DNA from 2 places in the Paenibacillus sp. Y5S-9 genome. Region 2 is predicted to be linked to the other one. Evidence: a T-box and tRNA genes for the amino acid it is inferred to sense, from the RefSeq annotation. Region 2 holds a T-box; the other holds one or more tRNA genes.

Region 1 (3,392 bases), 1.9 Mb from region 2:
TCTCAACGAGAGATCCGGTGAAATTTTAATACCTGTGAAGATGCAGGTTACCCGCGACAAGACGGAAAGACCCCATGGAGCTTTACTGCAGCTTGATATTGAATTTGGGTACGATCTGTACAGGATAGGTGGGAGCCTTTGAAGTGGGAGCGCCAGCTTCCATGGAGGCAACGTTGGGATACCACCCTGATCGTATCTAGGTTCTAACCTGGTACCGTAATCCGGTGCGGGGACAGTGTCAGGTGGGCAGTTTGACTGGGGCGGTCGCCTCCTAAAGAGTAACGGAGGCGCCCAAAGGTTCCCTCAGAATGGTTGGAAATCATTCGAAGAGTGCAAAGGCATAAGGGAGCTTGACTGCGAGACCTACAAGTCGAGCAGGGACGAAAGTCGGGCTTAGTGATCCGGTGGTACCGCATGGAAGGGCCATCGCTCAACGGATAAAAGCTACCCTGGGGATAACAGGCTTATCTCCCCCAAGAGTCCACATCGACGGGGAGGTTTGGCACCTCGATGTCGGCTCATCGCATCCTGGGGCTGAAGTAGGTCCCAAGGGTTGGGCTGTTCGCCCATTAAAGCGGTACGCGAGCTGGGTTCAGAACGTCGTGAGACAGTTCGGTCCCTATCTGTCGTGGGCGTAGGAAATTTGAGAGGAGCTGTCCTTAGTACGAGAGGACCGGGATGGACGTACCGCTGGTGTACCAGTTGTTCCGCCAGGAGCACCGCTGGGTAGCTATGTACGGACGGGATAAACGCTGAAAGCATCTAAGCGTGAAGCCCCCCTCAAGATGAGATTTCCCAGTATGTAAGACCCCTTGAAGACGACGAGGTAGATAGGCTGGGGGTGGAAGTGCAGCAATGCATGGAGCTGACCAGTACTAATCGGTCGAGGGCTTATCCAAATATGCAAGTTGTAAATCGCGTGTTTCGTTTCGAATCTAGTTTTCAGAGAACGATCTCTGAAGCATATTCCCTGATAGCTCAGTTGGTAGAGCACTCGACTGTTAATCGAGTTGTCACAGGTTCGAGCCCTGTTCGGGGAGCCATATGGAGAGGTGTCCGAGCTGGCCGAAGGAGCACGATTGGAAATCGTGTAGGCGTCACAAGCGTCTCGAGGGTTCGAATCCCTCTCTCTCCGCCATAATATTAAGGCCCGTTGGTCAAGGGGTTAAGACACCTCCCTTTCACGGAGGTAACAGGGGTTCGAATCCCCTACGGGTCATAATAACTTCAAAAAAAGAAGTTGATTTTTACAACAAGATTATGGTATGATCATAAATGTGTTGTTCGGAGGCTTAGCTCAGCTGGGAGAGCATCTGCCTTACAAGCAGAGGGTCGGGGGTTCGATCCCCTCAGCCTCCACCATATAAACTTTATAACGACGCGGGGTGGAGCAGCCCGGTAGCTCGTCGGGCTCATAACCCGAAGGCCGCAGGTTCAAATCCTGCCCCCGCAATTATACTTTCCTTGAGAAAGTGATCTGGAACCGTGGTGTAGTTGGCCTAACATGCCTGCCTGTCACGCAGGAGATCGCGGGTTCGAATCCCGTCGGTTCCGCCATTTAATCTTTACATGAGGCAAACTGTTCACTACATCTGCTGTATGGCACTGATGCCCTATATAAAGTGTAAGGAATTAAGATTAGACTTTATTATGGCTCGGTAGCTCAGTCGGTAGAGCAGAGGACTGAAAATCCTCGTGTCGGCGGTTCGATTCCGTCCCGAGCCACCATTTTAAAACAATTTAATACGCCGGTGTAGCTCAACTGGTAGAGCAACTGACTTGTAATCAGTAGGTTGGGGGTTCAAGTCCTCTCGCCGGCACCATGTAATCCTGGAGGATTAGCGAAGTGGCCAAACGCATCAGACTGTAAATCTGCTCCCGTACGGGTTCGGTGGTTCGAATCCATCATCCTCCACCAGTTTTTAGGGGCATAGTTTAAAGGTAGAACAACGGTCTCCAAAACCGTTGGTGTGGGTTCAATTCCTGCTGCCCCTGCCAATTAACTTTTAGAAAATAACCTTTTGTGGCGATCGTGGCGAAGTGGTTAACGCACCGGTTTGTGGATCCGGCATTCGGGGGTTCAATTCCCCTCGATCGCCCCTTTGTTTTTTCATTTTTTATTGGGGATTAGCCAAGCGGTAAGGCAACGGACTTTGACTCCGTCATGCATAGGTTCAAATCCTATATCCCCAGCCATTATGCGGACGTGGCTCAGCGGTAGAGCATCGCCTTGCCAAGGCGAGGGTCGCGGGTTCGATTCCCGTCGTCCGCTCCAAAATATGGCGCCATAGCCAAGTGGTAAGGCACAGCTCTGCAAAAGCTTTATCCCCAGTTCGAATCTGGGTGGCGCCTCCAGCATATGCCGGCGTGGCGGAATGGCAGACGCGCTCGACTCAAAATCGAGTGGGAAACCGTGGAGGTTCGAGTCCTCTCGCCGGTATATTGAATAGCCCTACATGTTGCTAATGCAATGTGTAGGGCTATTTTTATTTTATATGAAACGATTTATGTGCAGTAAGAAAATCTAGAGTTAAAGATTGACGTATGATTATATAAAGTATATTGTAGATAAGTAAAGTCTTTAATGTAGAGGAGTGAAGTAGAGTGACTGATGGAAAAAATGTATCGGATACCGATCTGTTATTTGATCTTTCTGTATGGGAAGAGGCATGGAAGAATCGTCCGAGAAGTTCAAATTATAAGAAGAAAAGCGTCCCCTCTAATACAGAAGAAGCATTTGGGCGGTGGGCCAGGGATTATCATGCACAGTCGTTCACTGAAGAAGGAAAGCAGCGTTCTGAGCGCATTATGGGCTGGATTGAGAATCAGGGTGTAGAATTTGCAGGGTTATCCATTTTGGACATTGGAGCAGCCTCAGGCATATTTACCATTCCTTTTGCGGAAAAGGGGGCAAGTGTGACCGCAGTTGAGCCTTCTGAGTTACTTGTTTCACTCATGAAAGAGACGATACCTTCATCTTTGGAATCCAATATCGAAATCGTAAACGAACGATATGAGGAAATCTCCATTAAGGATAAGGGTTGGGAGAAAAAATATGACTTTGCATTTGCATCCATGTGTCCAGCAATGTCGGATTGGGAAACGATTGAGCAGGCGATTAATTGCGCCCGGAAGTATGTGTATATAAGTACTATGGCGGGACAGAAGGAACACACACTAATGGATGAACTTAAGGATGTACTGGGTGTAACTTCTTCACACAAGGTCGGCGATATGGGGTATATCCAACAATTGTTGTATCTGAAGGGGTATTCATACACCATGATCATTACGAAAGAAGTTAACTCATTTGAAATACCGGTGGAAGAGGTTGTAGAGAAGCTGCCAGAATGGCTTAATACGTATGAGTTACCATCGGATGAAGATTCTCT
Region 2 (3,392 bases):
AGAATAAAGAAGACACCTAACGAGATACAACTGATAAGCCTTCTGGTAGAGCTCTTAATATTCCATATTTCTACTACAATATACATGGCGAGACTAATCCGGGTGAACGAGCCTGCGAGCCATTGGTAGATGGAAAAGAAGTCGGTTTGGGCGATGTATTTGCCCAAGGAGGCAATTCGCCATTCTTCAAAGGCGGGATATCTCATTTTGGCAGCCTCAAAAGGATCGAATTCCACAATCGCCCCGATGAGTGGGCCGACAGTCAGTCCCACAAGAATGAGTGCGAGCATCAGATACTGCCATACACGTATACGTTTGGAGAGATGAGGCTGGATATACCAGATGAACAGCAGTTCAAACATGCCTGCAAGACTGTAAATCATGCCATTCAGCACCGGATGCCAGCCATGTTCTAACACAGGCAGGAGACGGCTATAATCCTTGTATTGAGTGTTCACAATTGCAACATAGAAGCCCAGCAGTACCACTAGTGGAAGGATCAATCCTGCCGTAAATGCCAGTGAGCGGATACCTTTATATGCCCCATAGGCACAGAGAGACATGATGGCAATACTGGTTACCAGAATTGGCGTTTCTGTCAGATAATTTGTTTTGGCCCAAGTGGTGGTATCGTGCAGGGTGAAATAGATTGCGCTCAGAAAAAAGAGGCTGTTCCCAACTCGAAATAACATGCCAATGGGCTTGCCGAGACGGGATGTTAACCATTCATGCAAGGTTTGATGCTGGAGGAAACGAGAGACATAAGCGAGCATTAGCGCAAATATCAGAAATGGTCCGGCTGATAACAGGACGGAAATCCAAGAATCCCTTTTGGCCGCAGCCAAAAGGGCAGGAATAATTAGAACATGGCTGATCAAGCCAACGGACAACATGATCAACATCATAGCTTGTAAAAAAGAAGGTTGTGTTCGTTTCATGCTGAGGGGTCTCCTTTTCCCGATAGACTGTCCTCAGCAGTGTTAACGGGATTGGAGCGCTTCATACTGTCAGTCAAAATAACGAATACCCATGGCTTCTCTTACCTCTAACATCGTTTCCCGGGCCGCTTTCCTGGCCTCACGGGTACCCTCGATAAGAATCTCTTTCACTTGATCATCACGCTGTTCATAATAATTCCGTCGTTCGCGAAAAGGAGCAAGCAGATCATTGATGGCTTCACCTGCGATCTGTTTACAATCTTTGCATCCAATCCGCCCCTGACTGCAACCGGCATGTATTTCGTCTGCGTTCTCCTTGCGGAAAAGCTGATGATAGGCAAAAACAGGGCAGATATCCGGGTGTCCTGGATCAGAACGATGGATGCGGGCAGGATCAGTCTTGGCCTTGATCAATTTGGCTTTTACATCTTCAGGACTTGCATTTAATGAGATCGCATTCCCCATGCTTTTGCTCATCTTACCAACGCCATCCAGTCCTCCAAGCCGCTCTCCGGTCAAAATGCGGGGTTCGGGGAGAATGGGAGCGTATAACTCGTTGAACCGGCGAACCAATTTTCGTGCTGTCTCAATGTGAGGAATCTGATCTTCCCCTGCCGGAACAAGGGTGGCTTTACAGAATGCAATATCAGCAGCCTGACTGACCGGATATCCAAGAAATCCGTAGTACAGGTCGGTATATCCGCGATCACGTGCTTCGCTCTTGATGGTCGGATTATGCCGGAGTGTATTGACGGTAACAAACATGGAGAAGATCACAGTCAATTCCGCAATTTCCGGAATCATGGATTGAATGAACAGGGTAGCTTTGTTCGGATCAATGCCTACGGCGAGGTAATCAAGCGTGACTTGATGAACACTATCTGAAATCAGGCCAGGTTGATCATAGTGGGTGGTGAGTGCCTGAACATCTGCCAGTAAAATATAGGTTTTGTACTCTTCCTGCAATTGTACCCGACTGCGCAGGCTGCCTACGTAATGGCCGAGATGAAGTTGTCCGGTAGTCCGATCTCCTGTCAAAATAATATCCTTGTTTTTGTTCATGGTTTATTCTCCTTTGGTTTTGTGATTTTTCAACATTGAGCTGTCGCCACCAGCCGTCTTCCACGACCATCACCTCCTTTCAGCCTGCAAAAAAATCAAAAAAGCTTCGTCTTTTATCCCATTCCCCGGTTGGGAACAGAATAAAGGACGAAGCTTGTGCCTCGCGGTGCCACCTTCATTGGCCGCTCTGTTGCGGCCCACTTGAGGGATACGGATGAGGTATCTACCAGGAGCTCTTTTATGAGCTTCCATGCCTATCGATATCCTGTCCATGGATAACGGCTGGACATGCCGCCTCGCCTACTGAAAGTGTGTATTCCTAGGAACGGATACAGACTTGGTTCAACTTGGAACTCCGAAGCCCATTTCCACATATCCGATGCACCGACTCCCACCAGCCGCCGGCTCTCTGTAGCATCCTGACATATGTACTTCTCTTCATCATCGTGGATAACAAATGTTTACAATTTCCAGAATTATATCATGCTTTGATTCCACTGACCAGCCTATGTTTGCGACCACTCATATTGGTGCCAAGCACACCAGCGATAATCAACAATGCACCAATATAGTGGTAGCTACCCACTGGTTCATGCAATATCCATGCACCTCCTACGATGGAGATGAGCGTGGACAGATTGCTGAATACACTCATTTGCGAAGCCTCCAGATGGGTCAGAGCATAGCTCGCGAGCAGGGTGGAGATCATGGTGGAGAGAATTGCCAGATAAGCGAGCGCACCCAGATAGGATGTATCTCCAAGTGGTTTGATGTAGTCCATCATGGAACCGCTGGAAGCATGACGGATCAGGGAAGCGGCGTTAAATACAATACAGCCAACCATTAATGTGACCCATGTTAGTTCCATTGGTTTGTACTTCTGGGTTAATGGTCTTGCAAGCACACCATACCCTGCAAAACAGACTGTGGATAACAGCAATAATGCAATGCCTTTCAGGTTACCTATAGACATGCCGCTTCCTTGCATTATGAAGATAAAAACTACTCCAGCGACAGACAGAAGCAGGTACATCTTCTGCATCGTGGATGTGCGTTCCTTCAGGAAAACTGAAGCGAGAACGAGTGTGAATACAGGAGCCATAGCCTGAATAATACCAGCTTCCGATGAGTTGGAAGATACAAGTCCAAAGGCTTGAAAGGCAAAAAATAAAACGGGAGATAACAGCCCCAGTGGAATAATTCTCCACAGATCACGAAGGCTAAGTCGAATTTTGATCCAGCCAAAAATGATAGGAATGCTGACAACGATCAACGACAGCGCGAATCGGTGGGCAAGCACATCAATCGGATGTGCAACAGTGACGGTCATTTTAACAAATAGAAAAGATAGACCTATAATAGCTGCGTACAGTATAGCTGCGATATAAGCAT

Evidence for each region. A T-box is a leader RNA that pairs with one kind of tRNA and senses whether it is charged. The one in region 2 lies ahead of trpS (tryptophan--tRNA ligase), so its partner is inferred to be a tRNA-Trp.
Region 1: it encodes a tRNA-Trp, which carries the amino acid that the T-box ahead of trpS (tryptophan--tRNA ligase) is inferred to sense. The anticodon was not compared.

The regions. Positions count from the first base shown of each region.
Region 1 covers NZ_CP145887.1:5,776,416-5,779,807, reverse strand. Annotated here, with positions in the region: rRNA gene V6669_RS25550 (23S ribosomal RNA) at 1-899, shown strand, start outside; tRNA gene V6669_RS25545 (tRNA-Asn) at 968-1,043, shown strand; tRNA gene V6669_RS25540 (tRNA-Ser) at 1,047-1,138, shown strand; tRNA gene V6669_RS25535 (tRNA-Glu) at 1,148-1,219, shown strand; tRNA gene V6669_RS25530 (tRNA-Val) at 1,287-1,362, shown strand; tRNA gene V6669_RS25525 (tRNA-Met) at 1,380-1,453, shown strand; tRNA gene V6669_RS25520 (tRNA-Asp) at 1,480-1,557, shown strand; tRNA gene V6669_RS25515 (tRNA-Phe) at 1,653-1,728, shown strand; tRNA gene V6669_RS25510 (tRNA-Thr) at 1,748-1,823, shown strand; tRNA gene V6669_RS25505 (tRNA-Tyr) at 1,833-1,918, shown strand; tRNA gene V6669_RS25500 (tRNA-Trp) at 1,925-1,998, shown strand; tRNA gene V6669_RS25495 (tRNA-His) at 2,027-2,099, shown strand; tRNA gene V6669_RS25490 (tRNA-Gln) at 2,122-2,196, shown strand; tRNA gene V6669_RS25485 (tRNA-Gly) at 2,201-2,275, shown strand; tRNA gene V6669_RS25480 (tRNA-Cys) at 2,282-2,355, shown strand; tRNA gene V6669_RS25475 (tRNA-Leu) at 2,362-2,440, shown strand; gene V6669_RS25470 (methyltransferase domain-containing protein) at 2,605-3,392, shown strand, end outside.
Region 2 covers NZ_CP145887.1:757,558-760,949, forward strand. Annotated here, with positions in the region: gene V6669_RS03510 (endospore germination permease) at 1-938, opposite strand, end outside; gene trpS (tryptophan--tRNA ligase) at 1,008-2,000, opposite strand; T-box leader at 2,141-2,454, opposite strand; gene V6669_RS03520 (DMT family transporter) at 2,482-3,392, opposite strand, start outside.